DNA from 4 places in the Paenibacillus sp. GCM10012306 genome. Region 3 is predicted to be linked to each of the others. Evidence: riboswitches for the same ligand, from Rfam matches in the RefSeq annotation. Region 3 holds a riboswitch; each other region holds the start of a gene.

Evidence for each region. A riboswitch is a leader RNA that binds a small molecule or an ion and turns the genes downstream of it on or off. The one in region 3 is predicted to bind thiamine pyrophosphate.
Region 1: it holds a riboswitch for thiamine pyrophosphate, as region 3 does, so the genes downstream of both, ACFORK_RS21700 (ABC transporter substrate-binding protein) here and thiC (phosphomethylpyrimidine synthase ThiC) in region 3, are expected to answer to the same signal.
Region 2: it holds a riboswitch for thiamine pyrophosphate, as region 3 does, so the genes downstream of both, ACFORK_RS25230 (thiamine phosphate synthase) here and thiC (phosphomethylpyrimidine synthase ThiC) in region 3, are expected to answer to the same signal.
Region 4: it holds a riboswitch for thiamine pyrophosphate, as region 3 does, so the genes downstream of both, ACFORK_RS28975 (ABC transporter ATP-binding protein) here and thiC (phosphomethylpyrimidine synthase ThiC) in region 3, are expected to answer to the same signal.

What each region holds. Positions count from the first base shown of each region.
Region 1 is NZ_JBHRYW010000011.1:41,408-44,501, reverse strand. It holds gene ACFORK_RS21710 (ABC transporter permease) at 1-222, opposite strand, end outside; gene ACFORK_RS21705 (MTH1187 family thiamine-binding protein) at 219-512, opposite strand; gene ACFORK_RS21700 (ABC transporter substrate-binding protein) at 563-1,630, opposite strand; TPP riboswitch at 1,847-1,958, opposite strand; gene ACFORK_RS21695 (hypothetical protein) at 2,060-3,094, opposite strand, start outside.
Region 2 is NZ_JBHRYW010000015.1:17,404-20,497, reverse strand. It holds gene ACFORK_RS25240 (ornithine cyclodeaminase family protein) at 1-68, opposite strand, end outside; gene ACFORK_RS25235 (Rpn family recombination-promoting nuclease/putative transposase) at 514-1,374, opposite strand; TPP riboswitch at 1,537-1,638, shown strand; gene ACFORK_RS25230 (thiamine phosphate synthase) at 1,767-2,411, shown strand; gene thiS (sulfur carrier protein ThiS) at 2,416-2,619, shown strand; gene ACFORK_RS25220 (ThiF family adenylyltransferase) at 2,625-3,094, shown strand, end outside.
Region 3 is NZ_JBHRYW010000012.1:196,252-199,345, forward strand. It holds gene ACFORK_RS23225 (aminoglycoside phosphotransferase family protein) at 1-587, shown strand, start outside; gene ACFORK_RS23230 (HEAT repeat domain-containing protein) at 683-1,120, shown strand; TPP riboswitch at 1,275-1,381, shown strand; gene thiC (phosphomethylpyrimidine synthase ThiC) at 1,497-3,094, shown strand, end outside.
Region 4 is NZ_JBHRYW010000026.1:6,853-9,946, forward strand. It holds gene ACFORK_RS28965 (ABC transporter substrate-binding protein) at 1-115, opposite strand, end outside; gene ACFORK_RS28970 (ABC transporter permease) at 112-891, opposite strand; gene ACFORK_RS28975 (ABC transporter ATP-binding protein) at 872-1,645, opposite strand; TPP riboswitch at 1,746-1,853, opposite strand; gene ACFORK_RS28980 (hypothetical protein) at 2,001-2,489, shown strand; gene ACFORK_RS28985 (hypothetical protein) at 2,536-2,919, shown strand.

The DNA of each region.
Region 1 (3,094 bases), on a different contig from region 3:
CACACCAGTACCAATGGGAAAGCCGATCAGCGTCAGCTTCAGTGTAGCCAGCGTATGCTCCCAGATGCCGGCGGGATTGCCTGCGAATTCATGCCCGATATCGCGGGGACTAGGCAGAATCCATTTTTCAATATCAAAGAAAGATACGGATAGCTGCCATACTGTCAAAAAGAAGATGACCGCCACAAAGGGCGGCCATATCTGCTTCCAGGACGATCTCACGGCCGGTATTTCTCCGTCAGTTTGTCCATGCTGATTCCGTTCGGATTGTGGGCGATTTTGATCTGGGAGATAACGCTCGGGCTGCCGGCTTGGACTAGTGCTTCATGCATCTCGCGCACGACTTCTAGCAGGTCATTTAGTTCGCCTTCCATCGTCGTTTCGAGCGGGTTCACTTGATGCTTCACACCAGACTTCTGAATAACCTCGATAGCTTTATCCACATAAGGGATGGAATCCTCATTGTTAGGAGTTTTAGGAATAACCTGAATGCTGAGTAGTGTGTTAGCCAATATAATCAATCCTTTCTTAATCTATTATGGTTGAATATGAATACACTTATTTACTGTGCTGCCGGGAGATAATCATTCGTAAACGCTTTGCTGGTATCTACTGGTTTCTCGAGCAGCTTAAGGCCATACATCCAGTCGGCATAGTTTTTCCAGACCTCGGCCTTTTGTTCACCCCAGCGCGGCGCATCATCCTGATATTTTGGACTGAGCCATTTCTGACTGGCCATCACAAGTTTCGGATCGAGGTCAGGGACGGCTTTGATCAGAATATTCGCGGCATCCTCTGGATGATCGATGGCGTATTTGTAGCCTTTGGAGGTCGCTTTAACGAAGGCTTTGACGATCTCGGGATGCTCGGTGATCTCTTTCTCGCTGGTGGTCAGCACAGGTGTGTAATAATCGAGCTGTGGCGCGTAATCCTTTACATAGAGCATGTCGATTGGTTCCCCGCGCAGTTCAGCTTGAATACCGGTCCAGGCATAGAAAATCCAGGCGAAATCAATATCCCGCTTCACAGCTGTAAAAAAGTCGGCTTCGCCCATATTGATGATCTTTACCTTTTTCACATCGGCGCCTTCCGGGTCCATGATAGCTTTGAGTGCTGCTTCTTCCACCGGGGAACCCCAGCCTCCATATGTTTTTCCTTCAAAATCCTTCGGAGAGGTAATGCCCTTGCTCTTCGGAGCCGCAAAACCAGACGTATTATGCTGAATGATGGCGGCAAGCGAGACCAGCGGTACGCCCTGTAGGCGGGCCAAAGTCAGGCCTTCCTGATACCCGATACCAAAAGCGGCTTCACCGGAAGTGACCATCGTGTCTGCACCGGCTGCGCCAGGCTGCACAATTTCAACATCCAGTCCCTCTTCCTTGTAGTACCCAAGATCTCTTGCGACATATAACCCCGTATGGTTCGTGTTCGGTGTCCAGTCGAGCGCGATCTTGATTTTGGTCAGTTCTTGCGGCGTGCCTGACTCCCCGGCGGTCTGAGTGGCGCCAGTGTTTGTCTTGTCTGCTTCCTTGTTGCTTCCGGCAGAGTTGCCGTTATTGCTACCGCATCCGGCAACCGCGATAACGAGCAAACAGGTCAGGCTCAGCATAAGCAGTTTCTTGACTCCCATTTTTTCTATCTCTCCTTTGATGGTACCGGTCCTCAGCAGTATGACTGCGTCAATTCCGGCGAATTTCCCGTCTTCACATCGTCACCCGCTACCTAAAATGCAGGCAGCGCGATTCAATTCCCCATGAAATGCATTAATCGGAAATATACCATAAAAAAAGCGTCCCGAAGATGAACGGGACGCGGCTTTGCGCAAGGATGGCATTGGCCCTAAAGCGGCCATGCTCAATTACGGTTCCTACGCTGGCATTATCCAGATCAGGTATAAGGGTCAGTATCTTGAGGGATACACTCTCAGCCGGCCAATTCCAGCCCCCCTGGTGCTATGAAGTTAACGGGTGATGCTACTTGCTTACGGTGTAATTATAGACGCCCATCTTTTCGTTGTCCAGCAGCTTTGTTGTTCATTTGGCAGCTTAAGGCGCTTCGACTACCCCTGATATTTAATTTTTTTCCGGCGGCGGGCCGTGATGCTGTTCCAGATCTCCCGTACAGTCAGGACAATGCTGATCACAATACCGCTGAAGGTTAATGCTAGCGCGAAATACTGGAAGAGGGAATATTCCATCATTTTGCCCCATTGAATACTGCCCTCCAGATCGTCAATCACCTGATTCATTCCGTATATCCCGCTTACCACAGTGAAGACGGTCAGAATCATCAGCAGCATATCTCGCCGTTTCGACTGGAACTGCACCTGATACTGAAACAGATCATTCAGTGTCTGCTTCACCTCGTCGAACAGCGCATCGTTGCCATAAACTTTGCGGAGCTGGATGAAAATCTCCCGACCCTGCGACCCCGAGATCAGCTCCAGAAAATAGAATTTGGCTGAGAACTTATTGATGTAGAAGATCAGATCCTCAATATCATCATTATCCCGATTGATGCGCAGCCGGGAGTGCATATTGGCAAGTTTCAGCAGGACGATCTTGTGGAACATATTAAGTAGCAGGCCATAATAATATTCCCCGTACATTTGATTGGCAAGCGGTACGGCGAGTGAGCGTTCAGCCCGGCTGATGCAGCAGAAGGTCTGTTCATTGGTTATATAATACGTTTGGGGACCCCAACGGTTATAAGTATGCTCTTGACAGTATTGTTCGATGTATCCAGGATCGCTGGCACTGATGTAGGGGCGATTGGCCGCATCCAGCCCATCAAGCTGGGAGGCGCGAAAGCGTATGTTCAAAGGGATATCATCGGTATCTCCATCCGGTTCCAGACCATAAAAGGCTTGTACCAGCATACGTTCATCTACAAAAAAAGGCAGCGTCTCAAAATAAGCCCCGTTCAGCTCGGATTGGTCTAAGAACGGCTTCAGCCCATCCGCCAGACCATTAAAGATAAAATCCTCGACTTGACGGAAGGACCGTTCTCCGCTGTGAATAACCATCAGTTCATCCTGTACACTGACGTTCTCAAGGGTACGGAAACGGTCGGCAAATTCCAAGGCGATGCTAAA
Region 2 (3,094 bases), on a different contig from region 3:
TCAACAAGGTTAATTACCTGCTGAACATTCAATACTTTTTTAACATCCTTATCACTTAAGATTCGCATTCGTGGCACCTCTGGAAAGTAGAATTATATAAGCCGAACAAAAGAAAGTAACGAAAAGCGAAGAGGAGTGAAGGGGGAAGTTTGGAACTGTAGGAGCGAAGCGATCGCCTTTGTCACCAGATTCCAACCGCTAGAAGCGGTATTAAAGAGGAAATCTGGGGACAACAGCGACCGGAAGTCCAAACATTCCACCGTAGTGACGATGAGCCTTACGTTCGGTTCTTAAGTTCGTCTTATATAGGTTTAAAAAAAGCATTGAATCTCACCCCTCCTAATAAATAGGCCCTAACGGGAATGAGACTCAATGCTTTTCTTCGTTTTTACCCGGGGATAAAAACAAGCACGGTATTTATTTGTAGCTATATAATAGCTAATTATTCTTAAATTCACAATAAAACTTGCTGTAGTTTTCCACGGAACAGAGTTGACTATTTCAATCCTCTAGCTACTTTTTCAGCGCAAGAATCTCTTGTTCCGACAATCCAGTTGCTTTGGAAATGGTAGCGATATCCATATTCAAGGACAGCATGTTCTTGGCAACCTCTTTGATCCCTTCTTTGATCCCCTCTTTAATTCCTTCCTCAACACCAGCTTTAAGTCCGGCTTGCTTCGCCCCTTCGATCATTGACGCTTCGTCATGCAGATATTTCTGACGGGCTTCATACAAACGGCGGGCCTCCGAATCCTGGCTTAAGTACTGCAGGGTGTCCATAGCCTTTTCCAGTCCTGGTTCATTCATCTTCAGCACCTCCCAATGGGTTGGGTCTACTCCTTTGAGGAACAGCAGCCAATTTTCTAGTCCGCTATTCGAAGGAATCATATCTTCAAGCTTCGGCAGCTCCAAAAAGTGCACCTCGATATCATCAATAAACTGTATTCCAGTGCGGTCTTCACGGAGATGAAATACACTGTGGTATTCGTCATTTGACAGGAAAGCATAGTTCAGAATGTTGATCGTCACACACTTCTTCAACTCCTGGTACTTTTCACCTTCCTTAAGCTGACTGGCATACCGTTTGCTCCAATAGAACAGCGTCCGCTTTTCAATATCATACTTGTTGAATAACTGCATCTCGATATCGATCAGCTTACCCTCAGTTGTCTTTGCATAAACATCGAATATGGACTGCTTGTCGAGCGGATCGTCCTTGTCGGTGTAAGGGTTCATCAGGATAATCTCGGTAAGCGGTGGTTCTCCAGCCTGAATAAATATACGGTTCAGAAAAGCCAACAACACATCCTTGTTATTCTCACTGCCAAAGATTCGTTTGAACACAAAATCGACTCTCGGATCGAGCAATTCCATATCGGTTAGCTCCATTCTTCTTATCGTTTATTATACCAAGATAGAACAACCTTCGCCCTCATTTCTATGAATTTTATCCGTCTACTCTTATTCAACATTTTCCCAATTTCCAATTGTATCTCCCTGAATAATCGTGTATAGTGACATTAACAATCTCATACGAACCGACACTAGGGGAGCCGCGTGGCTGAGACGAATGCAATATTCGGACCCTTTGAACCTGATCTGGTTAATACCAGCGTAGGGAAGTGCGCGTTAAGAGTCCGGGCTTGCCTTTTGTTATGGCTTGTTTTCCGTTGTCGTGCTTAGCCGTCTTCCGATCAGGAGGGCGGCTTTTTGTGTTGGATTTTATGGAGTGCAACACCATTACGTAACATGGAGCGATTCCTTTTATGAAAAAACGATTTCCCGCCGCTAACGGCCCTGAACTGCATCTGATCTCCCCGGAAGGAATATCGCTTGCAGATTGGCTGCGTCTTTCCCTAGCTGTTCTCCCCTATGTAGACTATTTCCACCTGCGGGATAGACAGCTTACAGCCAAAGCGCTTTTCGAAATCGTAACCCAAATGCACCAAGCAGGCATCCCTCTGGAAGCTATTGTTGTGAACGATCGATTGGATGTCGCTCTTGCCGCAGGGACCGGCGGTGTACAGCTTGCAGGACATAGCTTACGTGTAACTTCGGCGCGACCTTTAGCCCCAGGAATGCGCATCGGCTGCTCCATCCATTCGCCACAAGAAGCAGTCAGCGCGGCGGGTGAAGGAGCAGATTATTGCCTTTTTGGCCATGTCTATGAATCTGCCAGCAAGCCGGGTCTGCCCCCACGTGGTCTGGACATTCTCGAAGAAACCGCAGCTAGATGCCCGGTTCCGGTCATTGCCATCGGAGGAATTCAGCCGGACAATGCCGGAGCAGTCATCAGGCGCGGTGCAGAGGGGATTGCCATTCTATCTGGCATTAGCAGCGCAGCAGATCCAGTGGCACAAGCAGAAGCTTACCACACAGCCATTCAGACTGCATGGCTTGAGGGGAGGTGAAGATATGCAGGTTCAACTGAATGGAAAAGACACCCTACTAAGACAGCATTGTGTTACTGTTGCCGATATTTTGGCAGAGACACCCTGGAAAGGGCGGCGAGTTCTGGTGGAAGTAAACGGTGAAGTGGTGCCCAAGGACGCATATGGCGTCACCCGGCTGTCCGAAGGTGACCGGATAGAGTTTGTACATTTTGTGGGGGGAGGTTGAACGAATTGACTCTAACTACGGAAGAACAGGAGCGGTACAGCAGGCAGGTACGTTTTCACGGCATAGGCGCGGAAGGTCAAGCAAGACTAGCCGCCTCCAGTGTGCTCATTCTGGGTGCAGGCGCACTGGGGTCTGCTATTGCCGAGACGCTGGTCCGCGCCGGGGTAGGCAAAATAGTGATCGTCGACCGGGATTACGTGGAGTGGAGCAATCTCCAGCGCCAGAATTTGTACAGTGAAGCCGATGCAGAGCAAAGATTACCCAAAGCAATCGCAGCGGCACAGAGACTACAGAGCGTGAACTCTTATGTGACTGTGGAAGGAATTGTAGCCGATGCTGCCGCCGATGAGATTGTAGAGTATGCACGTGGGGTCGATTTGATTCTCGATGCCTCCGATAATTTTGAGGTCAGAATGATTATTAACGATATTTCGGCCAAGACAGGTATCCCTTGGATTTACGGAGCTTGCACAGG
Region 3 (3,094 bases):
TTGAAGCCGGGAGGATACTCAAGCAGATTCATACGATTTCGAACAACTGTGATCTTGCAGATTGGGAAAGTCGGATGCAGGCCAAGATATTACAGCGGGTACAGGAGTATGAGCAAGGCTGTCCCTTCAGGGTTGAAGGTGATAAGATGGCGATTGCTTTTGTGAGGGAGAATATCGGGGCGATTTCGCAAGTGAAAAAAGTATATCAGCACGGCGATTTCCACATCGGTAATCATATTTACACAAGTGAGGGCCGGATTGGTATCATCGATTTCAATCGTTGGGATAACGGGGATTATGCTGAAGAATTTTACAAGCTGCAAGCATTTGACCGAGAGCATAGCGTTGCTTTTACACGTGGAAAATTGGATGGTTACTTCGATGGGCCTCCTCCTCAGGATTTCTGGGTCAGACTCGCAGTGTATGTGGCCTATACTTCTATATTTTCGATCCAGTGGGCGATTCCATTCGGAAGTGCTGATATTGAGGGGATGCAGGCGCGCTGCCGGATGGCGTTCACGGACTATGATCACTTTCAAAGGCTGATCCCGCATTGGTATGCGGAAGGAAGAGCCGGGGAGCTGTAAGACGGGATTATTATTTGTTTGTCCAAAAGATTGATATTGGGGATAGCGGTACGGTAGAATTGGTACAGATTGATTATAGAAGGGAATTGTGACTTTTGAACAACGAAGAAGTGCAGCAAGAGCTGCCGGAAAATTATGAGCAGTTAAAAAAGGAAGCGGGTCGTTCCGCGGATTGGAAAGCCCGTTTGGCGGCAGTAGAAGAGCTTGGCCGTACACCGCATAAGCAGGTTATTGATATTTTGAAGCGTCTGGTGGAGAACGATCCTGTATATACCGTACAAGAGGCGGCTTACCGTGCATTAGTGGCTTTTGGCGAAGAGGTGCAAGAGCCGTCCAAAAACAAACCTGAACTATTTAAGGGTTTGTCCAAGATTCTACTGAGAATCAAGAAGAGTCTGCCGAAAGACCACTCATATGAGGACTTCAAAGAGAAGTTCAAGAAGATGAGAATCGACATCTACGACGCTTACGAAGGTGAAAAAGGCGCCGAATTTGATCAATGGCTGGAGAGCAAATGGCAATCGGCTAAATAGTTCTACACAGGAATGAGCCCTCTCTGATCAGAGAGGGTTTTTCGGCGTTACCCTCTGCTTGTTGTCTGTTCTTAACACAACACATCCAACCCTAAAGCTGCAGAGGGTGTTGACGAATTCCAATTATACCGTTAACTTATAACTAATTAGATAAGATAACCACTAGGGGAGCCTGAATAGGCTGAGACGGGAAAATTGCATTCCTGGACCCTTGAACCTGATCTGGATCATACCAGCGTAGGAAAGTGGAGACGGAACTTTTTTCTGTATAGCCAGGTCTATTTTTCTGGTTGTTCATGGATAAAGCCGCTCCATGTGGAGCGGCTTTTTTGGCGCTTGTCTTATTTATATCCCATAGTACAGGAGGATGCATAAGATGGCACATGAACACGAGCAGGACAAGAAACGAGAGTATGATAAGGTGGACCTTTCAGCTTTTCCGGGTAGTCGCAAAGTGTATGTGGAAGGGCAACATCCCGATATCCGGGTACCTATGCGGGAGATTAAGCTCAGACGGACCGAAGGGGTTGCTGGCGAAGAGGAGAACGTCCCTGTGCGTGTCTATGATACTAGCGGACCCTATACAGACAGTGACATTGAGAATGACATTCGCCAGGGGCTGCCGCCTCACCGTAAGTCCTGGATTGAGCAGCGTGGGGATGCCGAATGGTATCAGGGACGGACGCTTAAACCAGAAGATAACGGACATGCGATGGGAAAATCGGCCGTGGAGGCGTTCCCAGGATTGCAGCGACGTCCGCTTCGAGCAAAAGCTGGCCGGAATGTTACGCAGCTGCACTACGCGCGAAAAGGTATCATCACTTCCGAGATGGAGTTTATATCCATCCGAGAAAATGTAAGTCCTGAATTCGTTAGGGATGAGGTAGCGAGTGGACGCGCCATTATTCCAGCTAATATTAATCACCCTGAGAGTGAGTCGATGATTATTGGGCGCAACTTCCTTGTGAAGATCAACGCGAATATCGGAAACTCTGCTGTATCCTCTTCCATTGAGGAAGAAGTGGAGAAGATGAGGTGGGCCACCCGCTGGGGTGCTGACAACATTATGGATCTCTCTACGGGCAAAAATATTCATCATACCCGGGAATGGATTATCCGCAATTCTCCCGTGCCGATCGGTACTGTGCCGATCTATCAGGCTCTCGAAAAGGTGAATGGAAAAGCAGAGGATCTGACATGGGAAGTTTACCGTGATACGCTGATTGAGCAGGCGGAACAGGGAGTGGATTATTTTACAATTCATGCTGGGGTGCTGCTTCGTTACATCCCCCTGACAGCCGGACGAATGACGGGCATTGTCTCCCGTGGTGGGTCGATTATGGCGGCCTGGTGTCTGGCTCATCATCAGGAGAACTTCCTCTACACGCATTTCGAGGATATCTGTGAGATTATGAAAGCCTATGATGTCGCCTTCTCTCTGGGAGACGGGCTGCGGCCGGGATCTATCGCTGATGCCAATGACGAGGCCCAGTTCGCGGAGCTGGAGACGCTGGGTGAACTGACGACACTAGCTTGGAAGCATGATGTTCAGGTCATGGTAGAGGGGCCGGGCCATGTGCCGATGCATCTAATCAAGGAGAATATGGACAAGCAGCTTGAGCATTGTCATGGAGCGCCATTTTATACGCTGGGACCCTTAACCACGGACATTGCGCCGGGCTATGACCATATTACTTCCGCTATCGGGGCAGCCATGATCGGCTGGTTCGGGACGGCGATGTTATGCTACGTTACGCCCAAGGAGCATTTGGGACTGCCGAACAAGAACGACGTGCGTGAAGGTGTGATTGCCTACAAAATTGCTGCCCACGCCGCAGATTTGGCCAAAGGCCATCCGGGTGCCCAAGAGCGGGATAACGCGTTGTCCAAAGCACGCTTTGAATTCCGCTGGCGGGATCAATTCCATCTGTCGCTCGATCCTGAGCGGGCACTGGAGTACCATGATGAGACGCT
Region 4 (3,094 bases), on a different contig from region 3:
CGCTTCCAGAGCTTTTAGACTTTACCTTTTCGCCGCAACCGCTCACAAGCAACACTGTCATTGCAAGCAACAGAAGCGGAACAATCTTTTTGAACCTGTGATGTCTAGTAATCATTTGTTGTGAAATCCTCTTTTCTTAAAAATAATCTTCTCAATCATAGCGATAACGAGAAACAAGCCAACGCCCATCGCGGATAGCAAGACCACTGCGGCAAACATTTCTTTGCTCTGCAAGTTCCCTGCCATTCTGCGGCTAAAATAACCGAGCCCTTTGCTGCCACCGAGCCATTCGCCAATCGTTGCCCCAATCACACAGTAGACCATCGACAGCTTGAGGCCGGAAAAGAAAGAGGGCAGCGCCAGCGGAATTCGTGTCTTGAGCAGAATTTGGCGTGTGCTGGCACCCATGGTGCGGAGCAGGTCCTCGTAGGCAGGAATCTTCTGCTGCAGCCCATCATAAGTACCAACTACCACTGGGAAAAAGGCGGTCAGGAACACCACGGCGACCTTGCTCCACAGCGTGTATCCGAACCACATAATGAAGACAGGAGACAGCGCGATCAGCGGAATGGTCTGGCTGATGATAACAAAGGGATACAGTGCCTTTTCCAGCGGACGCCACATATGCATGCCAAGTCCCAGTAAAGTACCGCAGGTGACGGACAAAGCATAGCCAAGCAGTACCTCTTGTAAGGTGGCGGGCAAATGTAGCCCGAATAGTAATTTCCTGTTTTCAACCAGAGCGGTCCCTATGGATAGAGGACCCGGGAGAATGAAGGGGGGCAGGACATCTATCCGCGCCAGCGTCTCCCACAAACCGAGAATAAATAGCAGCAGAAGTAAGAACGGTCCATAATTCCGCCAGCTTGTTCTAAACAGCAGTTTTGTCATACAGTCTGCGCTCCAGTTCAGCCCGCAGCTCTATAAACCGCGGCTCATAATTCATTCGGCAATGCCGGGGCCTCGGCAGATCCACGAGTATTTCCTCTACTTGTCCTTCTGCCCGTCCAGGCAAGAGGTAGATGCGGTCACTGAGCAGCAAAGCTTCTTCCAGATCATGCGTAATGAAGAGAATCGTCTTGTCCAGCTCATCCAAAATCTCCAGTAACCAGCTATGCATTTCTCGTTTGGTCATATGATCGAGTGCCCCAAAGGGCTCGTCTAGCAGCAGTAGGTCGCCCCCCGTAATAAGCGTTCGCAGAAAAGCTACCCGCTGCCGCATTCCGCCTGACAATTCATGGGGGAATGAATTTTCAATGCCAGCCAGACCTAAGCGCTCCAGCAGTTCAATAACCTGACTAGTAACCTGGGCTTTGCTACGGCTGCGCTTGATCTCCCAGGGAAGCAGACAATTCTCCAGTACCGTCCTCCAGGGCAGCAGCAGATCTTGCTGGGGCATGTAAGCGACCTGGCCTAACCGCTTGGCGGTAGCCGAAACTCCGTGAAGATGTAGCTCTCCGCTGCTCGGCTCCAGCAATCCGGCGATAATTTTGAAAAGCGTGCTTTTACCACATCCACTGGTCCCGACAACGGAAACGAATTCACCTTGGTGAACCGTAAGGGAGATGTCTGTCAGTACCGGTGCCAATGCAGATTTGGCGTAGGCGTAGGATAAATTGTGCACAGAGATGATTTCCGTAATCACCGTAACCTCCTTAGCACGATAAAAAAAGACCCCTTTATCTCCCGGCGGAAATAAAGGGGTCTAAAATTTAAGTTTGCAAAAAGAAGAGCCATGCAATACCCGAATTTCAGTTCCACTTCCCTCCGCTGGTATGATCCAGATCAGGTTCCAAGGGTCCGAAGCTTACCGCTTTCGTCTCAGCCAAATACAGGCTCCCCTAGTGAAAAAAGGTTTTATCGCTATCAAGTTTCATAATTCGGATATAAATATACCATATTTTATAGTATTGTAAATAGCAGGGGCTGTTTTTGTTAAAATCAGTGTGCCTAAAAATTAAGAACCAGTGTATTCAATCCATTCAACTAAGGTGATCTCATTGGAATTAGACAAAGCAATCTGTAGCAGTATCGGGAATTATGAAAATGCGCTAACCAAAGGGAAGAAATATGAAATACTAGCTGAAAAAGAAGAAAAAATTAGGATCGTCGGAGACCACGGAAGAAGCGTTTGGATTGATAAGTACTACTTTAATTTTACTGACGAAGAAGTGCATATATTGACTGATTGGAAATTCGATGATGACCTTGAAACAATGGAATTCATTGAAATTACATTAACATTTAATGATCGAGTAAAACGTTGGTGCATCATTACAACACCGGATAAATTAAAGCAGCATTTTGCTAGACAAGCAGCACTAGAATTACCAGGAATTCATATAGGACACTTGATAATAGTGCAAACGATAGATGTTGATACTGTTAATGCTTTTTTGCGAGAAATGGATGACCAAGGGGAATTACTTAATGCGTCATTACCACTAGATGAAGTATCAGAAGACGAAGATGTCTCCGGGCTATCCTAAAATACTAGTAGCATGACAAGAACGCTAAAATAAAAGGAGTGACAAGATGAAAGAAAGGACTGCGAAAACAAAATTACAAATAGTTATGTTTATGTCGTTAATGTTTATTATCATTTCATTGATGCAGTTATTCGCAAGTATCTTATTAGAGAGACCAACTTGGGTGTTGATTGTACAATTCTTTCCGATCCCAATATTTGTTGTTATAGCAATTGTGATAATTTTAGACTTAGCGAAGCAAGGTTTTATGATATTTCAAGGTCAATTGGTCAATAGAAGAGGTAATATAGTTATTGTAAAAACATCTGATGGAAGAGAAATGAAGTTCAAAATAACTACTGATCAAATGAAAGAAATACAAAACGATAAGGATATTGAAATACGGTACTATAAGAGAACAAAAGCAGTGATAAATATAACAAATGTCTAGCGTGAATAAGAGGTTTTAGACCTCCAGAGGGAGTAATAAAGTGCAAATAGTATCTGAAGAGGGGAATTGGAACGATTAATAATTAACGACAAATAATAGGTGGAGAAAATATTACAAGAGATGACTTCTTAGGTGAAACAGGGTGGTACAAGCTGATTTTATAAGATAGTACCTG